Regions from separate parts of the Pseudomonas sp. LBUM1662 genome, predicted to be linked through region 3. Evidence: predicted binding sites of a transcription regulator. Region 3 holds the regulator's gene; each other region holds the start of a gene.
What was found. The regulator FliA, encoded in region 3, starts transcription of late flagellar genes. The targets are predictions, from matches to a motif close to CTAAAGTTTNNNNNNNNNNNGCCGNTAA.
Positions count from the first base shown of each region.

Region 1: the regulator FliA is predicted to act here: its motif matches at 1,133-1,160, upstream of ACA049_RS05460 (methyl-accepting chemotaxis protein).
Region 2: the regulator FliA is predicted to act here: its motif matches at 1,306-1,333, upstream of flgM (flagellar biosynthesis anti-sigma factor FlgM).

Region 1 covers NZ_CP166793.1:1,247,993-1,251,264, forward strand. The annotation lists gene ACA049_RS05450 (LysR family transcriptional regulator) at 1-58, opposite strand, end outside; gene ACA049_RS05455 (tellurite resistance TerB family protein) at 235-960, shown strand; gene ACA049_RS05460 (methyl-accepting chemotaxis protein) at 1,237-2,859, shown strand; gene ACA049_RS05465 (chemotaxis protein CheW) at 2,859-3,272, shown strand, end outside.
Region 2 covers NZ_CP166793.1:5,093,493-5,096,764, forward strand. The annotation lists gene ACA049_RS23040 (chemotaxis protein CheV) at 1-360, opposite strand, end outside; gene flgA (flagellar basal body P-ring formation chaperone FlgA) at 443-1,204, shown strand; gene flgM (flagellar biosynthesis anti-sigma factor FlgM) at 1,369-1,695, shown strand; gene ACA049_RS23055 (flagella synthesis protein FlgN) at 1,744-2,211, shown strand; gene ACA049_RS23060 (flagellar brake protein) at 2,304-3,047, shown strand; gene ACA049_RS23065 (MFS transporter) at 3,112-3,272, opposite strand, start outside.
Region 3 covers NZ_CP166793.1:1,855,300-1,858,571, forward strand. The annotation lists gene flhF (flagellar biosynthesis GTPase FlhF) at 1-300, shown strand, start outside; gene fleN (flagellar synthesis regulator FleN) at 417-1,247, shown strand; gene fliA (RNA polymerase sigma factor FliA) at 1,244-1,984, shown strand; gene ACA049_RS08280 (chemotaxis response regulator CheY) at 2,152-2,523, shown strand; gene ACA049_RS08285 (protein phosphatase CheZ) at 2,546-3,272, shown strand, end outside.

The DNA.
Region 1 (3,272 bases), 610 kb from region 3:
AGATCGAGCCGGTCTCGGCCACGGCAATGAAGTGACGAATCTGACGCAAGGTCATCATGGGGAATTACCCGGAGGGCGGTTTTTATAGATTCGCCTGAGTGTATATCGCTTTAATCGATAGCTATGTTTTTCCAGGCAACATCCAGAAGCACTCTCGTCCCCGGTCGCCGGGCACTTTCGTTCTAGGCTGGTGGCCTTAAGTGTCCGGTTAACCCCTTTCGTGGAGGCGGCAAAATGAATACGCGTGGATTGCTCGATCAACTACTCAAGTCCGGTCAGGACCTGATGCAGAACAAGGCCGGCGGCAATCAAAACAAGTCATCCAGCGGTGGCTTGGGCGGTTTGCTCGGCGGCGGCGGTGGTGGTTCGGGTGGGCTCGGTGGGTTGCTCTCCGGTGCGGGCGGTGGTGCACTGGCGGCGGGCGCCATGGGCTTGTTGCTCGGCAGCAAAAAGGCCCGCAATGTCGGCGGCAAAGTCGCCATCTACGGCGGCCTCGCGGCGCTCGGCGTCATTGCTTACAAAGCGTATGGCAACTGGCAGGCCCAGCAGGGCACTGCGCCGAAGACTGAGCCGCAGACACTCGATCGTCTGCCGCCCGCGCAGGTCGAGTTGCACAGTCAGGCGATTCTCAAGGCGCTGGTCGCCGCAGCCAAGGCTGACGGTCACGTTGATGATCGCGAGCGTGCGCTGATCGAGGGTGAATTCACCAAGCTCGATAACGATCAGGAATTGCAGCAGTGGCTGCACGCCGAACTCAGCAAGCCGCTCGACCCGACCGAAGTCGCCCGCGCGGCCAGCACCCCGGAAATGGCTGCCGAGATGTACATCGCCAGCGTGATGCTGGTGGATGAGGAGAGCTTCATGGAGAAGTCCTACCTCGATGAACTGGCGCGGCAGTTGAAGCTGGAACCTGGGTTGAAGGCGGAGCTGGAGAAGCAGGTGCGGCAGGCTTCCCTGTAAGGTTCAAGATCGCTTTCGCGGGCAAGTCGGATCGCCGCCCGCTCGCTCCCACAGGTACTGCGCTGAACTTGTAGGAGCGAGGCTTGCCCGCGAAGGCGTCCCAAGCCTCACCATCTTCCGATGGCCAATCTACTCCACCCGATCCAACGCAAAGCCCAACCCAAAGGCTCTGCCACCGTTTTCTCCCCTGAGGCCGAGAACCGGGAAACCCTCGTCTTATAAATGAAACACCCTCAGCTATACTTCGCAGCATTTGAACCGCCCCGAGGACTGACTGTGAAGAACTGGACGTTGCGCCAACGCATCTTGGCGAGCTTTGCGGTGATTATTGCCATCATGTTGCTGATGGTCATCGTCTCGTATTCGCGGCTGTTGAAGATTGAAACCAGCGAAGCCAGTGTGCGTGAGGACGCGTTGCCCGGGTTGTATTACAGCTCGATGGTTCGCAGCGCCTGGGTCGACAGCTACCTTCGAACCCAGGAAATGCTCGGTCTGAAAGAGGGGCAGGGCTACAGCGCTGAAGAAGCTGACAGCTTCAAAAACTTCGAGGCGCGCTTGCAGGAGCAGATGAAGAACTACCAGGCCACCGTCACCACGGACGAAGACAAGGTCGAATACGCCGTTTTTGAAAAGCTCCATGACGATTACAACAAGGTCCTGGCGGCCGTGCTCGACTTGCACAAGCGCAATCAGGAAGCCGACGCCATCAAACTGTTCAACGAGCAACTGACCCCGGCCTGGACCGCAGGTCGCATGAAGCTCAATGACATCATCCGTGAAAACAAAGCGGTGGCCGATCAGGACATCGCGAACATCGATGACGCCGTGATCACCGCGAAAGTGATCATGGGCATTTCCCTGCTGGTCGCGGTGTTAGCCGCCGGCCTCTGCGGTTTGCTGCTGATGCGCGCAATCATGGCGCCGATGAACCGGATTGTGCAGATCCTCGAAATCATGCGCACCGGCGACCTCAGCGGGCGCCTGAACCTGGAGCGCAAAGACGAATTCGGTGCCGTGGAAACCGGCTTCAACGACATGATGACCGAACTCACTTCGCTCGTGTCCCAGGCCCAGCGCTCCTCTGTCCAGGTCACCACGTCGGTGACCGAGATCGCCGCGACCTCCAGGCAACAACAAGCTACCGCCACCGAAACCGCTGCCACCACCACCGAAATCGGTGCGACGTCCCGTGAAATCGCGGCCACCTCGCGCGATCTGGTGCGCACCATGACCGAAGTTTCTACCGCCGCCGATCAAGCCTCGGTAGCGGCCGGTTCCGGTCAGCAAGGCCTGGCGCGGATGGAAGAAACCATGCACTCGGTGATGGGCGCGGCCGATCTGGTCAACGCCAAACTGGCGATCCTCAACGAGAAGGCCGGCAACATCAATCAGGTGGTGGTGACCATCGTCAAAGTCGCCGACCAGACCAACCTGTTGTCGCTGAACGCGGCTATCGAAGCCGAAAAGGCTGGCGAATACGGTCGCGGGTTTGCGGTGGTCGCCACCGAAGTACGGCGTCTGGCGGACCAGACCGCCGTCGCCACCTACGACATCGAGCAGATGGTCCGTGAGATCCAGTCGGCGGTGTCGGCCGGGGTCATGGGCATGGACAAGTTCTCCGAAGAAGTGCGCCGCGGCATGTCCGAAGTGCAGCAGGTCGGCGAGCAGCTGTCGCAGATCATCCACCAGGTTCAGGCGCTGGCGCCGCGGGTGTTGATGGTCAACGAAGGCATGCAGGCGCAAGCGACTGGCGCCGAACAGATCAACCACGCGCTGGTGCAGTTGGGCGATGCCAGCAGCCAGACCGTCGAGTCCCTGCGCCAGGCCAGTTTCGCCATTGACGAGCTGAGCCAGGTGGCCGTAGGGCTGCGGGGCGGCGTTTCGCGATTCAAAGTCTGATGAGCGAACTTGTGGTCAAGCGCGGCGCGGTGATGCCGGCCAAGCACGCATTGTTTCTGCTGTTCCGCATCGGCAACGAGCGGTTTGCCTTGCAAGCGCGCGAAGTGGCCGAGGTGCTGCCGCGTCTGCCATTGAAGCCGATTGTCAAGGCCCCGGACTGGGTCTCGGGTGTCTTCGCTTATCGCGGCGCGGTGGTGCCGGTGATCGACCTCAGCGCGCTGACGTTTGGCGAACCGGCGCAAGCCCGCACCAGCACGCGGCTGGTGCTGGTGCACTATTGGCCGGATGAGGACACACCTGCGCAGTTGCTCGGGCTGATCCTGGAGCAAGCCACCGACACCTTGCGCTGCAACCCGGCGGACTTTAAACCCTATGGCCTGGACAATCGCCAGGCGCCTTACCTGGGGCCGGTC
Region 2 (3,272 bases), 3.2 Mb from region 3:
AATCTCCTCCCAGTTCATGTTGACGATGCGCTCCACCGATCGCACCAGGAAACCCTGGGTCTTGGTGTTGTACTCCGTGATGATCACGAAGGGATTGCTCTGATCTTTAAGGGCTCCGGAGCCGGTCGCCATCGCCAGATCAAGAATCGGAATGGTCGCCCCCCGGATATTTGCCACACCGCACACGACAGGACTGGACTTGGGCATCAGGGTCAGCTTGGGGCATTGCAGCACCTCACGGACCTTGAACACGTTGATCCCATACAGCTGCTGGCCGTCGAGACGGAACAACAACAGCTCAAGGCGATTCTGCCCAACCAGTTGCGTGCGCTGGTTTACCGCATCCATTACACCAGCCATGCACAGACTCCTACACCAACGCTTAAGTGTGTTGCGACGCACATTCATTGCTAAACGGCACGGCGCTTGCTTTTTAACTCTTATGAACACAGAACCGACATTTTTCCGACGCCTGACATCAACTTCCCGCAAATTGCTTTGCGCGATGTCGGCCGTTTGCCTGTTCAACGCTGGCAGCCCTGCCCTTGCTGACGCGGTTACCTTGCCTGACATGCTTATCGGCGTCACTCAGGGCTTTCTTGAATTCACCGTAGAGGACTATTTGGCTACCAGTCAAACGGAAGGACGGTACGAAATCGAGGTCAGCCAGCTCGATCCGCGACTGCGCATGCCCATGTGCGACAAGGAATTGACAGCCACCCTCGAGAGCCCCGCGACCCCGATCGGGCGGGTCACGGTCAAGGTCCGCTGCGACAGCACATCCCCCTGGACAGTCTTCGTACCCGCTCAAGTCCGCCTGTTTCGAGAGGTTGTGACGACCACGCGGCCGCTCAAACGCGCCGGGGTCATCGAGCCCGGCGATGTCATGTTGCGCGAGCGGGATATCAGCCAGATCAACCAGGGTTATTTCACCTCCCTGGAACAAGCTGTCGGGCAAAAACTTACCCGACCAACGGTCGCCAATCAGGTGCTGACGCTGGTTCATCTCGAACAGGCCGAAGTCATCAGCAAGGGCGATCAAGTGGTGATTACCGCCCGCAGTGGTACGCTCAGTGTGCGCATGCCGGGCGAAGCCCTGTCCAACGGCGGGCTGCGTGAACAGATTCGAGTGAAAAACCTTAACTCCCAGCGGGTCATCAAGGCGCAAGTCATGGCGCCGGGCCAGGTGGAAGTGGCCATGTAGAACGATCTGTGGGTGAAAGATGGCGCGCCGCCCGGCTGTTCCCTAAACTGTGCCGCAGGCAGGACAAGCGCTGGCGCATGCAAGCTCATTGATAAATGGGCCTAAAGTTTTCGCAAGGAGAGCCGAAAACATGGCAAGCGTCCAAATACCCAGAGGTTTTTATCATGGTCATCGATTTCAGCCGTTTGAACAGCTCCTCGTCACTTACCGGTAGTACGCGTACCAGCACCGCGAAGGAAACCGCCGAAACCGGCAAATCCGCGCCGCTGAATACCCCGGCCGAACAGGCCAGTACCGCTAAAAGCGGGGAATCGGTACACCTCAGCAATGAGGCTCAACAGTTGCAGAAGGTCACTGACAAGCTGCGCGATCAGCCTGCCGTCGACAACGCCCGTGTGGCCGAGTTGAAAGCAGCGATTGCCGATGGCAGCTATAAAGTCGACAGCAACCGTGTAGCCAGCAAACTGCTCAACTTCGAAGCCCAGCGCTAGGCCACGGCCTGCGCCAGGCTTTTGGACGCTTAAACCCCAAGGCCAGCCATGCACGACACTAATTTACTGCAACTGATCACCGACGACTTTGCTCCAGCGCAATACTTGCTGGAGTTACTGCAAACCGAATCCATCGCGTTGCACGGTCGCGACATGCCGCTGCTCGAAGAGATTCTGGCGCAGAAACAGGCAATGATCATTCTGCTTGAACAGCATGGCCGCAAGCGCAGTGAAATCCTCGCCAGCCTGAACCTGCCGACCAATCGCAACGGCCTGGAGCAACTCGCCAGCCAGTCGAGCGTCGGCGATCAATTGCTGGAACAGAGCGACAAACTGACCGATCTCCTGGCTCAATGCCAGGCGGCCAACGTCAATAATGGCCAGTCGATCCTGGTCCAGCAGGCCGCCACGGCCAATCAGCTGAAAATTCTCACCGGCGGCGAACCGCCAGCACTTTACGATGCCCGCGGATCAACCTCCAAGCTAGCGAAGCCGCGCCCGCTTAGTCAGGCTTGAGCCTGTTAATGAGCACGCTCTATCAAGACGCCTCACATGCTGGCAGTATGCTGGCAAGTCGCAGTCATATTTTGTCTGGAGAAAGATGAACCGTGTTCAATGCCTTAAACGCGGAAGATGCTCCGCAGCCACCCAAGGTGCTATCCACGCCGATGGAGATCGCCGGTAACCTGCGGCAGCTGCAAGAGAGCCATGACCCGCTGATCATCACGTTCCACGAACGCAGCCAGCGCTTCCAGAGCTATCTGGTGGACGTCGACCGTGACGGCAATCGCATTGCCCTGGACGAAATGGTGCCTCGCGACGGCGAACGCTATCTGCTGGCAGGCGAGCCCTTTCGGGTTGAAGGTTTCCACGAAGGCGTGCGTATTGCGTGGGAAAGCAACGGCCCGCTGACCATCGATGAGTCCGGTGATCGCTGCTACCGTGGCACCCTCCCCGATGAAGTGGTCTACCACCAGCGCCGCAATGCCTTCCGGGCGGCGTTGAAGCTGGCGCAATTGGTCGATGTCGAACTGGGCGGTGAAAAGCTCAAGTTTCCGATCAGAGGCAAGCTGCTCGACATTTCCGCCACTGGCTGCAAGCTGCGCTTTGAAGGTGATATCACCGCCAGGCTGCAACTGGGTCAGGTTTACGACCGCTTTATTGCCGACCTGCCCTTCGGCAGCATGACCGCGCCGGTGGAACTGCGGTACCTGCACTTCGAAGAAAGAATCTCCACCACCTTCGCCGGCATCCGCTTCCACAACATGAGCGGACTGGTGCAGCGCCAGGTCGAACGGTTCGTCTATCAGCTCCAGCGTGAAGCGCGCCGCTTCGACAAAGACGACATGTAATACGGCGCTTCAACAAAAAACGGGCAGTCCCTTGCGGTGACTGCCCGTTTTTTTATGCGCCGGTTTAAGGCCTGGCTTCGGTAAAGCTTTGCTCGCGACCCGCGTCAGGTTCTTCGGGAGGTGGATCGGTTTCGGGATCCGGTTCGGGTTCTGGCTCCGGTTCCGGGTTGATCGGGTTTTGCATCTGATCCTGCACCACTTGCTCATCGACCCGCGGGTCAAGGC
Region 3 (3,272 bases):
AAACAGGTTCTAACTGCCGCTTATCACAGTTACAAGCGCTGCGGGCTCGCTGGCTGCATCCTGACTAAACTGGATGAAACGGCAAGTCTGGGCGAGGTGTTGAGCCTGGCGATCAGTCATGAATTGCCGGTGGCCTACCTGACCGATGGCCCGCGTATTCCGGATGATTTGCATCTTCCGCGTCGTCATCAGTTGGTCAGTCGCGCCGTAAGCGTGCAAATGCAAGAAGAACCCAGCGAAGAAGCCATGGCTGACATGTTCGCTGATATTTACCACAGCCCGACCAAGCAGGTTGGCTGAGGTACTAATGAACAGTTTTTGTACCTACATCGATGGTCTGCCATGCATTGTTCAGTTTATGAACGCGCAGCCAGTAATGTGGCCTCCGTCTATGCAAGACAAGGTAAAGAAATAACATGGGCAGCATGCATCCCGTACAGGTGATCGCGGTGACCGGCGGCAAAGGTGGCGTCGGGAAGACTAACGTGTCAGTGAACTTGTCCCTGGCTCTAGCTGAGCTCGGCCGGCGCGTCATGCTGCTGGACGCCGATCTGGGGCTGGCGAACGTCGACGTCCTGCTGGGGCTGACACCCAAACGTACCCTGGCCGACGTGATCGAAGGCCGCTGTGAGCTGCGCGACGTTCTGTTGCAAGGCCCCGGCGGTATTCGCATCGTTCCGGCCGCGTCCGGCACGCAGAGCATGGTTCATCTGAGCCCGGCCCAGCACGCCGGCCTGATCCAGGCTTTCAGCGATATCGGCGACAACCTCGACGTCCTGGTGATCGACACCGCTGCGGGTATTGGTGACTCGGTAGTCAGTTTTGTTCGCGCCGCGCAAGAAGTCTTGCTGGTGGTCTGCGACGAGCCGACCTCGATTACCGATGCCTACGCGCTGATCAAACTGCTGAACCGCGATTACGGCATGAACCGCTTCCGCGTCCTGGCCAACATGGCCCAGAGCCCGCAGGAAGGTCGCAACCTATTCGCCAAGTTGACCAAGGTCACGGATCGCTTCCTCGACGTCGCCCTGCAATACGTCGGCGCGGTGCCTTACGACGAAAGCGTGCGCAAGGCCGTGCAGAAGCAGCGTGCCGTCTACGAAGCCTTCCCGCGTTCCAAGTGTGCCCTGGCGTTCAAGGCGATCGCGCAGAAGGTCGACACCTGGCCGTTGCCTGCCAACCCGCGTGGGCACCTGGAGTTTTTCGTCGAGCGCCTCGTGCAACAGACTGCAGGACCCGTCCTATGACAGCCAGTGGCTACAACCTCTACAAGAAGTCGGCACGTGACGCGCAGTACGAGCTGATCGAGCGTTACGCGCCACTGGTCAAACGCATTGCTTACCACTTGCTGGCCCGTCTGCCGGCCAGTGTTCAGGTTGAAGACCTGATCCAGGCCGGGATGATCGGCCTGCTTGAAGTATCGACCAAATATGACGCCAGCAAAGGCGCGAGTTTCGAGACGTACGCGGGCATTCGAATCCGCGGCGCGATGCTCGATGAAGTGCGCAAGGGGGACTGGGCTCCACGTTCGGTCCACCGCAATACCCGCATGGTCAGCGACGCAATTCGCTCGATTGAAGCTAAAACCGGTCGTGACGCTAAAGATCATGAGGTTGCGGCCGAACTCCAATTGAGTCTCGACGATTATTACGGGATTTTGAACGACACCCTGGGCAGCCGGTTATTCAGTTTCGACGATCTGTTGCAGGACGGCGAACACGAAGGGCTGCATGAGGATGGCGCGAGTGCACATCTTGAGCCGTCACGCGATCTGGAAGATGAACGCTTCCAGGCTGCGCTGGCGGACGCGATTGCCAATTTGCCGGAGCGTGAGCGACTGGTGTTGGCGCTGTACTACGACGAAGAGCTGAACCTCAAGGAAATCGGTGAGGTCCTGGGGGTCAGCGAATCGCGGGTCAGCCAGTTACATAGCCAGTGCGCGGCCCGTTTGCGGGGGCGTTTGGGGGAGTGGCGAGCGCGCTGAAGGCAGTGTGGGGACACTGCGAACGAGACCGGTGGGGTGTTGAACTGCACCGGTCGCGATCTGTTGTGCTCCAGACAGTCATCGAATGCATTGCCGGATTGATTGAAATGGCGCGTCCAGGTGCTGGGCGCGTTTAAGACTGCTTGGAGGTCGAATTGGACAAGAACATGAAAATCCTCATCGTTGATGACTTCTCAACGATGCGGCGGATCATAAAAAACCTGTTGCGTGACCTTGGGTTCACCAACACGGTCGAGGCTGACGATGGCACTACCGCCATTCCGGTTCTCAACAGCGGGAGCATCGACTTTCTGGTAACGGACTGGAACATGCCTGGCATGACCGGTATCGATCTGCTGCGCCACGTACGCGCCGATGAAAAGCTCAAGCACCTGCCAGTGCTGATGGTGACTGCAGAAGCCAAGCGCGAGCAGATTATCGAAGCGGCCCAGGCCGGTGTTAACGGCTATGTGGTCAAACCCTTCACGGCCCAGGCGTTGAAAGAAAAAATCGAGAAGATTTTCGAACGCATCGGTTGATCCACTGCGCCACGGGGGAGCTATGGAGCATAAAGAATCTTCACTGGGCGATTTTGAATCGACCCTGAAAAAACACGCGGTCGAACTGGTCGAAAGCCTTGAAAAAGGCAGGTTCGGCGACGCGGTGCAACTGATCCATGAGCTCAATCAGACCCGTGACCGCGGCCTGTATCAGGAAGTGGGCAAGCTCACTCGCGAGCTGCATAGCGCGATCGTCAATTTCCAGATTGACCCGAACATGCCGCAAGCCGAGGAAGTGTCGCAGATCACGGACGCCACCGAGCGCCTGGGGTATGTGGTCAAGCTGACCGAAGCCGCCGCCAACCGCACCATGGACCTGGTGGAAAACGCCACGCCGCTGGTCAACAGCCTGAGCGAAGAAGCCCAGGCGTTGAGCACGGATTGGGGGCGGTTCATGCGTCGTGAAGTCGGGGCTGAAGAGTTCCGCGAACTGGCCCGGCGGGTCGACGGTTTCCTGACACGCAGCAGCGAAGACAATCGCACGGTGTCGAGCAACCTCAACGACATTCTGCTGGCCCAGGATTACCAGGACCTCACCGGTCAGGTGATCAAGCGCGTGACCCAATTGGTCACCGAAGTTGAAAGCAACCTGCTCAAGCTCGTGCTCATGGCCAGTCAGGTAGACCGCTTTGCGGGTATCGAACATGACCGTGATGCGATGCTTGCTGAAAAAGATCCGCAAAAACATCTCTCTCAGGGTGAAGGTCCGCAGATTCATGCCGATAAAA